One region of the Rhodoferax sp. GW821-FHT10B06 genome, then DNA from elsewhere that is predicted to be linked to it. Evidence: riboswitches for the same ligand, from Rfam matches in the RefSeq annotation. Region 1 holds a riboswitch; the other holds the start of a gene.
What was found. Region 1 has a riboswitch for glycine ahead of AC07O2_RS21450 (D-amino acid dehydrogenase). Riboswitches for the same ligand answer to the same signal wherever they lie in the genome.

Region 1 (6,112 bases):
GGATGTTGGTATCGATCATTTTCTTCATCGCGTTTTGACGTGCCAGCTTGTACATGGCCTTGGCCAATGCAGCACGCAATTCGCTGCTGTTACAGGGAGACTTGTGTGAAAGCGTCAGGTACAGGCTCTCGTTGCTGATCGATGTGGCCATGGGCAGCAGCCCATCTATACCCAGCTTGGCAATGTAGGCCAAGGCCGGCGATTCCTCGTACACCAAATAGTCCACCCGCCCTAGCTGCAACATCTTGAGCGCCTGCTCTAGGCTAGGTACGGTAGCGATCTTCAGTGAAGTTTTGGCAAAACGGTCGAAATCCTCGCCAAAACTATTATTAATAACGGTTACACCAGACAGGCCCTGCAGGTCCGCCCAGCGCTGGTATTTGATCGGAGCAGACTGGCGGCCCCACACCAGGGAACGCGTCTCGCGGAACGACGGATAAACGTAGTCCATATAGTCCAGGCGATCCACAGTAAAGAAAGCGCCAGCAACCAGATCAACACGCCCAAGCTTGGCCTCTTCCTGCACACGGGCCCAGGAGCCGGCATAACGTACCTCGATCGGAATGCCGATCTCCTTGGCCACCATTTGCATCAAATCGGCATTCGCGCCAATCAGACGGTTACTGTCGGCGGGATCTCGCCACAAATACGGCGGGTATTCGGGGTTGCCTGTGGCAACCAGCTGTTTACAAGTTTCAGTCGCCCAAGCAAACGATGCCAACGACGCCAGAACGACCAGCAAGAATGCCGGACGCACGCACCGAGACCATGTCTCTTTGAATGGAAAACGGTTGCACATGAACGCCCTTTGAACCCGTAAGTTATGAAAGAGTCTACTATTGAAGAAAGCAATTACAGAAATATGCCTAGACAAGATCGCCATACTACACGTTACAAGTATGAGCCCCTTATGAGCCTTAAGATTTAGTGATCGCAGGCCCCCCAAGCAGGTTACATGCCGGCCACAGCGATGGTCTCGAAGTATGCGCGCCATCACCCTGCCTGCAGAATCATTCAAACCGAAGCATGATGCATATACAAGCCCATCTCCAAGCATGGGCAGCGCGCTGGAAACAAGGATGACGTGGCAGCGAATTGCCAGCCATGCTTTTTTGGTCCGTGCCTGCAGGTGCGCTGGGTACACTGGTAACCATTGGTTTCCGTAGTGCGTTGTTCGAGCTGGACCGCCTGGTGCTGGGACAAGGTGGCGGCCTGGTCGCCATTGCCATGCAACTGCAAGCCTGGCAGCGCATACTGGTACCCAGTCTGGGTGGACTGCTGGCAGGTGCGCTGCTCACCTGGGCCCAGAACCGCACCCCACGAAATGCCCCAAGCGACTATATGGAAGCCGTCGCGCTGGGCAACGGCCATATTCCCGTGCAAGCCAGTCTGGTCCGCAGCGGCTCCTCCCTGCTCAGCATCGCCAGCGGCGGCTCCATAGACCCGAGAGGGCTCCATGGTGCAGTTGGCCGCGCTGGGTGCATCCTTGCTGGTCGCTTACTGCACCAGCGCACAACTGGGTGTGGTCAACAAAAGCAGTCTGCTGTCCACCTACGTGCGCCTAAGCGAATAACCGGCTAGGCGTAGCTAGAGGCAACGATGGCGCCCACCATATCGGCCGTCACGGCCGACAGAGTCAGCCCCAGGTGCCCGTGCCCGGTGTTGTAGAACACGCCAGGTCGCTTGCCTTTGCCCACCCGAGGCAGCAGGTTGGGCATCATGGGGCGCAGCCCGGCCCAGGGCACCACACTTTCGGTGCGCACACCCGGAAAGCACTGCTGTACCCATTCCACCAAAGGACGGATGCGGTCGGCCCGGATATCCCGGTTATAGCCATTGAACTCCGCCGTACCGGCCACGCGGAAGCGGTCCACACCCAAGCGGCTGGTGACCAATTTGGTGCCGTCGTCCAGCAGGCTCACCATCGGTGCAGCAGCCTGGCTTTGTGCATCCTGCAAATTCACCGTAATGGAATAGCCTTTGACGGGATAGATGTTGACGCGGTCGCCCAGCTGCGCCGCCAGGTCGCGGCTGGCGGTACCGGCGCAAACCACCACACCGTCAAAAACATGGGCCTGGCGCTGGGCACCGTCATTGGCAGTGACAGTCACCTGTTTGCCATCGCTCTGCACGGCATCTATGTGCTGGCCATAGCGGGTTTGCACGCCCAGGCGCTCGGCCGCCAAGGCCATGCCGGTGCTGAATTTGTGGATGTCGCCCGTGGTGTCGCTTTCAGTGAAGTAACCGCCGTAGTAGTCGCCAGCCAAGGTGGGCTCGATGGCGCGCATTTCTTGCGGTGTGACCGCGCGGCGCTCCAGCCCGCCCTGGGCCAGCAATTTGGAGACCTTGCCGGCATGGTCGAAGCTGGCTTTGTCACGGTAGATGTGCAGAATGCCTTCGCGCTTGTGGTCAAAGTCCAGCCCTTCCGCATCCGCCCAGGCATTCAGGTGCTCACGCGCAGCAATGGCAAGGCGGGTGGTCTCCACCGTGTTTTTCTCGTAGTGCGGGATGGCAGCAATGAACTCGGCAAACCAGGCCAGCTTGTGCCAGCTCGGCTTGGGGTTGACCAATAAAGGTGCGTCGCTCTTGAGCATCCACTTCAGCCCCTTGAGCACGGTAGACCAATGGTTCCATACCTCGGCGTTCGACACCGAAAACTGCCCGCCATTGGCAAACGATGTTTCCATGGCCGCATAGCGGTGTTTTTCAAACAAAGTGACCGCGAAACCCCGCTTTGCGAGGGCATATGCCGTGGTCACGCCCGTAATACCGCCGCCTATAACAGCAAACTTTTTCATGATGAGAGTTCCAAAACGTCAAAGTGGGGATAGCAACAAGCGTGCGCAGCTATCGCCCCTCTGTTTTGGACCTGAGAGATTCACGACCGGCACATAGCCAAGCCGCTTGCTCCTGCGGTGAACCGGGTGACGAAACCCGGTTGCTCTTCAGATGTGTGTGACAGGTACCGGTCCTTTTGCCTGAAAGTTTCCGGGGCGGTTGCTCCTTCGGCGCTGTGGGCAAACTTGTTGAGCAACAAGGGCCCCAGACTCTCCCGGTACCTGCCGCAATTATCGCATGGGGTTCGCGTACCCCAGGACCGTAATGGCTCGGTCAATCAATTGAATCCGCCCATAAGGCCGACTGATTTACCCGGCCGAACCGCGCTCTAATTTTTCGCAGGCTCGGCCGCACTGCGCCTGCCGTGCACCGACACCGGCAGGTCACCATGCACGGTGACGCGGCGCACCACGCGGTGCTGGTCGCCGTAGTCGTTGATCGCGTAGTGCTGGGTCGCGCGGTTGTCCCAGATGGCCACATCGCCCTCGGCCCAATGCCAGCGCACGGTGTTTTCCAGCCGCGTGATGTGGTGCTGGAAGATCTCGAACAGGCGCTGCGAGTCGTGGGTGTTGTAGCCCACAAAGCGCTTCAGGAAATGCCCGGCCACCAGGCTGCGCTCGTCGGTTTCGGGGTGTACGCGCACCAGCGGATGGCGGGCCTCGATCAGGCGCGAGGTAAACACTTCGCGGTAATGCTTGGCGCCGTGGGCATCCACTTCGACGCGGGTGGCGGCGTAGTCGTAGTCGTTGCCATGCACCGCCCACAAGGTATCTGCCAGGGCCTTCAGCTCGGTCGGCAACTGCTTGTAGGCCTCGGCGGTATTCGCCCACACCGTGTCGCCGCCCTGCTGCGGAATGGTCAGCGCGCGCAGCACCGATACCTTGGGATAAGCGGCTTCGAAGGTCACGTCGGTATGCCAGGAATTAGCCCGGCCGCCGTGGTTCGAGTCCAGCTCCAGAATCTCGGTACCGCTGCGCGAGGGCACGGTGGGGTGCGGCACGATGCTGCCCCAGCGCCCGGCAAACAGCTGGTGCTCGGCATCGTCCAGATGCTGCTGGCCGCGGAAGAACAGCACCTTGTGCTGCAGCAGCGCCTGGTGGATGGCAGCAAAGGTTTCGGGCGCCAACTGGCCCGACAGGCGCACGCCTTGTATGCGTGCACCAATCCGCCCCGCCAAAGGATGGATATCGAGTGTGGGAATGACTTCAGCCTGGGGAGCATTGAGAACAGCGGACATGCAATTTCCTTTGGAGTGACGGTGGTTAAGAAAACACCTGTCCATGCTAGGAAGCCCGGTGCCGAAACCAAAGCACGGAATTCGCATGTGCATCTACACCGCACAGATGCGCATATGCATGCGCAATTTCCTTCGTTGTTGCGTAGGCCTTGCCAATCTACGCTGCAACTTCACGACAACTCCCAAGGGACATGCATGCGAACCGTTTTCAAGCTATTCACCGCCATGGCAGTGGCCTTCGGGCTGTCGGCCCAGGCCCTGGCGCAAGAGGCCCTGGAAGTCACCGACATCCGCTACCAGGGCTCGGCCGGCCAGGTGGTCTGGATTGAACTGGCCGAAAGTCTGGGCTATCTAGCGCCGCTGAAAGCCAAGTGGGTGGGCAACACCATCAGCGGCCCGCAGGACGTGCAGGCCGTGGTCACCGGCGACATCGATATCGGTGGCGCCTTCAATGGCGCGCTGGTCAAGCTGCTGGCCAAGAAGGCGCCGGTGAAAGCCGTGCTCGGCTACTACGGCGTGGACGACAACACCTGGACCGGCTATTACGTGAAGACCGACAGCCCGATCAAGACCGCCCGCGACCTGCTGGGCAAGAAAGTGGCGGTCAACACCCTGGGCGCCCACCACGAGTTCATGGTGCGCGAATACCTGGAGCGCAACAAGCTCAACGATGAGGACGCAAAACAAGTCACCCTGGTGATCACGCCGCCGGTTACTGGCGAGCAGGCGCTGCGGCAGAACCATGTGGACGTCACCACGCTGGGCGGCATTCTGCGCGACAAGGCACTGGAGCGCGGCGGCATCCGCCCGCTGTTTACCGACCAGGAACTGTTCGGCAACTTCACCGCCGGCTCGCTGGTGATGCGCAACAAGTTCCTGGAGCAAAACCCCAAGGCCTCCAAGCACCTGATAAGCGCACTGGCCCGCTCCATCGAATGGGCGCGCAAGACGCCGCCGGCCGAAGTGCGCGCCACGTTCGAGAAGATCATCAAGGCCCGCGGCCGCGCCGAAAGCGCCGACGCCATCCAGTACTGGAAGAGCACCGGCGTGCCGTCCATTGGCGGCGTGGTGCAAGACAAGGAGCTGCAAGTCTGGATCGACTGGCTGGTGAAGGAAGAGGTCATCAAGCCCGGCCAGATCAAGCCCGCCGACCTGTACACCAATGCCTACAACCCCTACGCCACCGGCGCCAAGGTAGCCGCAAAATGAGCGCCGGCAATATCCGCTTTGAGCATGTGCGCAAGGAATTCACCGTGCGCGCTGACGATGGTGGCCCGGAGCAACGCTTTGTGGCCCTGGACGACGTTTCGCTGGAGGTGCGGGCCGGCGAATTCCTGGTGTTGGTGGGGCCCAGCGGCTGCGGCAAATCTACGCTGCTGGACCTGCTGGCCGGCCTGACCTTGCCCACCAGCGGCCGCGTGCTGCTGGACGGCAAAGCCATCACCGGCCCAGCGCGTGACCGCGGTGTGGTATTCCAGCAGTACGCGCTATTCCCCTGGCTCACGGCGCTGGACAACGTGGCCTTTGGCCTGGAGATAGCCGGCGTTGGCCTGCGCGAGCGCCGCGCCAAGGCCGCCAGCTACCTGGACCTGGTGGGCCTGAGCGCGTTTGCCAACCGCTACCCGCACGAGCTGTCGGGCGGCATGAAGCAGCGAGTGGCGATTGCCCGCAGCCTGGCTTATGAGCCCCAGGTGCTGCTGATGGACGAGCCCTTTGCCGCGCTGGACGCACAGACCCGCGAGACCCTGCAGGAGGAGCTGGTGGACATATGGCAGCGCACCGGCAAGACCATTGTGTTCATCACCCACGGCATCGACGAGGCGGTGGTGCTGGGCCAGCGCGTGGCGGTGATGACCTCCCGGCCCGGCCGTATCAAGCAGATTGTGGACATCCCGGACGCACTGCGCGCCGACACGCAGGACGTGCGTTCTCTGCCACTGTTTGGCGAACTGCGCCACGCAATCTGGTCGCTGCTGCACGACGAAGTGGCCGCCGCCCGGCAGCAGCGCCGCGCCCGCATCGCAGCCCTACCCATGC
Region 2 (6,112 bases), on a different contig from region 1:
TCTGGATGACTTCGATGGTTTGCGGATGGCAGTCACCCGCTACGATGAACACATTGCTCTTGCTTTTGGCGCTGCGCTTGGCCAGGGCCATGGCCTCGGCGGCGGCGGTGGCCTCGTCCAGCATGGACGCGTTGGCAATCGGCATACCGGTCAGGTCGCAGACCATGGTTTGGAAGTTGACCAGCGCCTCCATGCGGCCTTGCGAAATCTCGGCCTGGTAGGGCGTGTAGGCGGTGTACCAGGCGGGGTTCTCCAGGATGTTGCGCTGGATCACGCCTGGCGTGTGGGTGCCGTAGTAGCCCTGGCCGATGAAGCTTTTGAAGACCTGGTTCTTGGCGGCAATGGCCTTCAGCTCGGCCAGTGCTGCCGCCTCGGTCACGGGCGCTGGCAGATCCATTGGCGTGCTGCGCGCGATGGAGCGCGGCACGATGCCGTCAATCAGATCCCGGCGCGAACTGGAGCCAATCACTTCCAGCATCAGGGTTTCATCAGCAGCGTCGATGCCGATGTGGCGGGCGATGAATTCGCTGGCGTTTTCTAGTTCGTGCAGGGAGGTCGTCATGGGGCAGGTCTAGGGAGGGTTAGGCGTTTTGGCTAAATGCGTTGTAGGCGGTTTCGTCCAGCAGGGCGGCGACTTGCGATGCATCCGACAGCTTGACCTTGAAGAACCAGCCGGCGCCCAACGGGTCGGTGTTGGCCAGGGCGGGGTCGGCGCGCAGGGCTTCGTTGACCTCGGTGATCTCGCCGGAGACAGGCATGTACACATCGGCGGCGGCCTTCACGGACTCGACCACGCCGGCCACGTCTTTTTGCGCGAAGCTTGCGCCGACGGCGGGCAGGTCGACGAACACTACGTCACCCAATGCGTCTTGCGCGTGGTGCGTGATGCCGACGGTGGCGGTGTCGCCCTCGATGTTCAGCCATTCGTGGTCTTCGGTGTACTTGATGCTCATGGGGGTGCTCCTGTAAAAAGTTGAATTAACCGCGAAAGTAATTGTTCGGGGTGAAGGGCATGGACGTGACTTCCATCGGCACGATTTTGCCTCGCACGATGGCGTTGATATGGGTGCCGATGGCGGCAAATTCTGGCGCCACGTAGGCCATCGCAATCGGCTTGTCTACCGTGGGGCCAAGCAAGCCGCTGGTGACTTCGCCAATCACGTTGCCTGCGGTGTCCTGCAAGGCTGTGTGTTCACGCACCGGGACGCGCTCCAGTGCCACCAGTCCCACACGTTTCTTGGTTGTAGCGCCCGGTTTACTTGCGAGTTGCGCTAGTATTTTGCTAGCGCCTGGGAAGCCGCCTTCACGCGCGCCACCAGCGCGGCGTACTTTTTGCAGGGCCCAGTTCAGGCCGGCTTCGATGGGGGTGGTGCTGGTGTCCAGGTCGTTGCCATACAGGCACAGGCCAGCTTCCAGGCGCAGCGAGTTGCGTGCGCCCAGGCCTATGGGTTGGACTTCGGGCTGGGCCAGCAGAGCGCGGGCCAGTGCCTCGGCCTGGTCTTGGTGTACCGAAATTTCAAAACCGTCTTCGCCGGTATAGCCACTGCGGGTCAAGAAGCAGGGGATGCCGGAAACAATGAAATGGCCGCCGGTCATGAACACCAGCTTTTCCACGCCGGGCGCCAGGCGCGACAGCGCGTCTACAGCCTTGGGGCCTTGCAGCGCCAGCAGCGCCATTTCCGGCATGGGGATGACTTCGCAATGCAGGCTGATCCGGGCCTGGATGTGGGCAATGTCCGCTGCTTTGCAGGCACCGTTGACGACGACGAAGATGTCATCTTCCGCCTGCTTGAAAAACATCAGGTCGTCGCGGATGCCGCCCTCGTCGTTCAGCAGCAGGCCGTAGCGCTGCTTGCCTACGGGCAGGTCGATCACGTCGACTGGCACCAGGGTTTCAAAGGCCGCAGCGGCATCGGGGCCGACCAGGCGTAACTGGCCCATGTGGGATACGTCGAACAGGCCGGCGGCGTTACGCGTGTGGTGGTGTTCGGCCATCAGGCCGGCCGGGTACTGCACCGGCATGCTGTAGCCAGCGAAGGGCACCATACGGGCGCCGAGCTCCAGATGCAGCGCGTTGAGGGGAGTGAGTAACAAATCGGCCATGGCGGTTCTTTCGGGGACACACAATCGGATCATGGCCTTTGACGGCCATGTGTGGTCCCCGCTGTCCGCTTTACCTGAGCGATTCGCCGGGCCGGCCTTGCGGTGGTGCAGGCCGACTGCGGGTTGCGCCTTCGGTGAGTCCGCTCGGGGCGGACTTCTCTCCAGTGGGGTGACGTTTGATGAGAAACGCTTGTCAGTCCTTTTGCCTGAGCGTTCAGGCCCACGTAGCGGGGCCCTGCGCCTTCGGCGGTTTTCGGGTGAAAACTCTCTCCTGACGGGGGGATTCTACCCAAGCGCAAGTCGGCATAATTCCGTGGACTAAGGGGGCGCGATGCAGCTGGCAGACATAGACCGAGAACTGGAAACCGCCAAGGCCAAGGGCGCCGTGCGGGATATCGTGATCCCGCCGTGCCCCCAGCTCTTGCTGGAGCTGCAGGGCGAAGTGCGGGGCGGCGACCCCGACCCCGCCGCCATCGCCCGCATTGCCAGCCAGGACGTGGCCATGGCGGCGGCGCTGATACGTTATTCGAACAGCCCGCTGTTTGCCCGCTCGCGCCCGGCCCGTACCGTTGGCGAGGCCATCGCCATGCTGGGCGTGAAGCAGACGGTGGGCGTGCTGACCGGCTTCTTCACCCGGCATGCGATCCGCGTGGATGCGGCCTTGCTGGAGCATTTCTGGGAAACCTCGACCCGCCGATCCCTGGCCATGGCCTACATCGCTCGCCATCTGTACGGCGTGGACGCCGACGTGGCGCAGACCTGCGGCCTGTTCTGCCATGTGGGCATACCGGTGATGTTGCAGGGCCTGAAGGGCTATGCCGGCACCCTGGCCGAGGCCCTGGCGCGGCAGGACCGCAGCTTTGTGGCAACCGAGAACGCCGCCCACAAGACCGACCACGCCGTGGTGGGCGCGCTGGTGGCCAAGACCTGGAAGCTGCCGCCCCTGGTGACGGCCGCCGTGCGCCTGCACCACGACTTCGACATTCTGCCGGTGGCCAGCGTCCCGCCCGAGGTGCGCTATCTGGTGGCCATGCTGCTGCTGGCCGAGCACCTGGTGGCCCTGCATGAGGGCACGCGCGAGTCGGACGAATGGGCCCGCCATGGCTCGGCCTGCATGTCGCACCTGCATATCGACCAGGCCGAGCTGCAACACTGGGCGGACGATCTCCACCCGGTGTTTGAAAACCTGGCCTAGTTTGCTATCAAGTTAATAGCTGCTTGCGCAGGTATTACCTGCGCAAGAGGCCTGTTTCGCATAAGTTTATGGACGCAGCATCCAGTCGGTTTGGCTGGGCCGGCCGGGCAGGTGCAGGCGGGCGGTGGTGGCCGGCGTCTGGGCCAGCAGCTGGCCCCGACGGTAGACCTGCAGGCGGGTGGCGCGCAGGCGAATCGCCTCTATCGGGTCTTGCGCCTGCAGCAGCACAAAGTCGGCGTTGCAGCCGGCCTCCAGGCCATAGCCATCGAGTTGCAGGATTTTCGCCGGGTTGGCTGTGACGGCCTGGAAGCACTGGCGCATCGCGGCCTGGCTGGTCATCTGCGCCACGTGCAGGCCCATGCTGGCGACTTCCAGCATGTCGCCGCTGCCCAGGCTGTACCAGGGGTCCATGGCGCAGTCCTGGCCGAAGGCCACGGTCAGGCCCTGGGCCAGCATCTCGGGCACGCGGGTCATGCCACGGCGCTTGGGGTAGGTGTCGTGCCGGCCCTGCAGGGTGATGTTGATCAGCGGGTTGCTGATGACGTTCATTTGCGCTTCGGCCATCAGCGGCAACAGCTTTGACACATAGTAGTTGTCCATGCTGTGCATGGAGGTCAGGTGCGAGCCTGTGACGCGGCCGTGCAGGCCCAGGCGGTTGGTCTCATAGGTCAGGGTTTCGATGTGGCGCGACAGTGGGTCGTCTGACTCGTCGCAATGCATGTCGACCAGCTTGCCCTGTTCTGCGGCCAGCTCGCACAGCAGCTTGACGCTGAGCGCGCCGTCGGCCATGCTCCGCTCGAAGTGGGGAATGCCGCCGACCACGTCCACGCCCATCTGCAGCGCGCGCTTGAGTTTGTCCATGCCGTTCGGGTCGCGCAGCACGCCGTCTTGTGGGAAGGCCACCAGCTGCAGGTCCAGGTAGGGGGCGACGCGGCGTTTCACCTCCAGCAGGGCTTCCACGGCCAGCAGGCGCGGGTCGCAGATGTCCACATGGCTGCGGATGGCCAGCAGGCCGTGGCCCACGGCCCAGTCGCAGTAGGCCATGGCGCGGTCCACCAAAGCCTCTTGCGTGAGATGGGGTTTGAGCTCGCCCCACAGGGCGATGCCTTCCAGCAAGGTGCCGCTTTGGTTGACGCGGGGCTGGCCGTAGCTCAGGGTGGCGTCCATGTGGAAATGCGCGTCCACAAACGGTGGGCTGACCAGCAGGCCCTGGGCATCCACGGTTTGCTGTGCGGGGGCCTGCAGGCCGGGGCTGACTTCCACAATCTTGCCGCCCTGTACCGCGATGGACATGCCGCTGCGGCCGTCGGGCAGGGTGGCGTGGGTGACGAGTAAATCCAGCATGCACATTCCTTTCAAAACACGGACCATGCAGCTTTCACGCCAAGGAGGGCGTGGCGGACTACATGGGAGCTCAGTCTGGATGCTATCAAATTGGCAGCTGCTGGCGCAGGTCTAGTCTGCGCTGGCGGCCAATAATTTATCCAAGGCTTCGATGGGCAGCGGACGGCTGAACAGATAGCCCTGGTAGGCCGCGCAGCCGTGCAGGGCCAGGAAGTCGCGCTGGGCCGTGGTCTCCACCCCTTCGGCAATCACCGCCAGGCCCAGGCTTTGGCCCAGGGCGATGATGGTGCGCACGATGGAGGCGTCGTTCACGTCTTCGGCAATGTCGCGCACAAAGGACTGGTCTATCTTCAGCTGGCCCAGCGGCAGGCGCTTGAGATAGGACAGGGATGAATAGCCGGTGCCGAAGTCGTCCAGCGAAAAGCCTAGGCCCAGGGCCTGGAGTGCGGTCATCTTGGCGATTGTCAGGTCCAGGTCGTTGACCAGCAGGCTTTCGGTCAGCTCCAGCTTGACCTGGCGGGCGTCCACGCCACTGGCCAGCACGGTCTGGGTGGTTTGCTCTACGAAATCGGGGTGGTGGAACTGCCGCGCACTGACGTTGACGGCCATGCTGATGTGCGCGGTCGAGGCCTGGCCTTGCCATTTTTTGAGCTGCTGGCAGGCGTTGCTGAGCACCCACTGGCCTAGCGGAATGATGATGCCGGTGTCTTCAGCGACAGGAATGAATTCAGCGGGCGAGATCAGGCCGCGCCGCGGGTGCAGCCAGCGCACCAGGGCTTCCACGCCGATGATCTGGCCCTCGGCATTGAACTGGGGTTGGTAGTGCAGCAAGTATTCCTGTTGCGCCAGGGCCTGGCGCATTTCCAGCTCCAGCTGCGCCCGTGCGTTGACGATGGCCTGCATGCTGGGGTTGAAGAAGCGGATGGCGTTGCGCCCGGCGGTCTTGGCCTGGTACATGGCCAGGTCGGCCTGTTTGAGCAGTTCGCTCGTGCCCAGGCTTTCTTGGCCGAATGGGGCCACGCCTATGCTGGAGGTGGTGTTGTGCTCCAGGCCGCCCAGCACATAGGGCGCGGCCAGGGCGGCCAGTATCTTCTCGCCCATGCTGCGGGCGATCAGCACGGCTTCGGCGCTGTTGTTGCTCAGGTCTTCCAGCATCACCACGAACTCGTCGCCGCCGAAGCGCGATACCGTATCGACCCCGCGCACGCAGGCGCTCAGGCGGGCGGCTACTTGCTGCAGCAGCAGGTCGCCGCTTTCGTGGCCCAGGGTGTCGTTCAGGGTCTTGAAGTTGTCCAGGTCAATGAACAGCAAGGCGCCGTAGCGGCCATGGCGCGCGCTGCCGGTCAATGCCTGCTGGAGCCTGTCCATCAACAGTAGGCGGTTGGGCAACTGGGTGAGCTGGTCGTAGAAGGCCAGTTGCTGGATTTCGCGCTCAGCGGCTTTACGCTGGGTGATGTCGGTGTTGATGGA

Region 2: linked by a shared signal. The riboswitch ahead of gcvT (glycine cleavage system aminomethyltransferase GcvT) and the one ahead of AC07O2_RS21450 (D-amino acid dehydrogenase) in region 1 are both predicted to bind glycine.

The regions. Positions count from the first base shown of each region.
Region 1 covers NZ_JBWKNO010000017.1:82,332-88,443, forward strand. The annotation lists gene AC07O2_RS21445 (substrate-binding periplasmic protein) at 1-757, opposite strand, end outside; gene AC07O2_RS21450 (D-amino acid dehydrogenase) at 1,578-2,798, opposite strand; glycine riboswitch at 2,957-3,065, opposite strand; gene AC07O2_RS21455 (TauD/TfdA dioxygenase family protein) at 3,167-4,075, opposite strand; gene AC07O2_RS21460 (ABC transporter substrate-binding protein) at 4,271-5,284, shown strand; gene AC07O2_RS21465 (ABC transporter ATP-binding protein) at 5,281-6,112, shown strand, end outside.
Region 2 covers NZ_JBWKNO010000008.1:201,938-208,049, forward strand. The annotation lists gene gcvP (aminomethyl-transferring glycine dehydrogenase) at 1-562, opposite strand, end outside; gene gcvH (glycine cleavage system protein GcvH) at 582-953, opposite strand; gene gcvT (glycine cleavage system aminomethyltransferase GcvT) at 979-2,103, opposite strand; glycine riboswitch at 2,155-2,278, opposite strand; glycine riboswitch at 2,288-2,387, opposite strand; gene AC07O2_RS14745 (HDOD domain-containing protein) at 2,435-3,298, shown strand; gene AC07O2_RS14750 (amidohydrolase family protein) at 3,365-4,642, opposite strand; gene AC07O2_RS14755 (EAL domain-containing protein) at 4,754-6,112, opposite strand, start outside.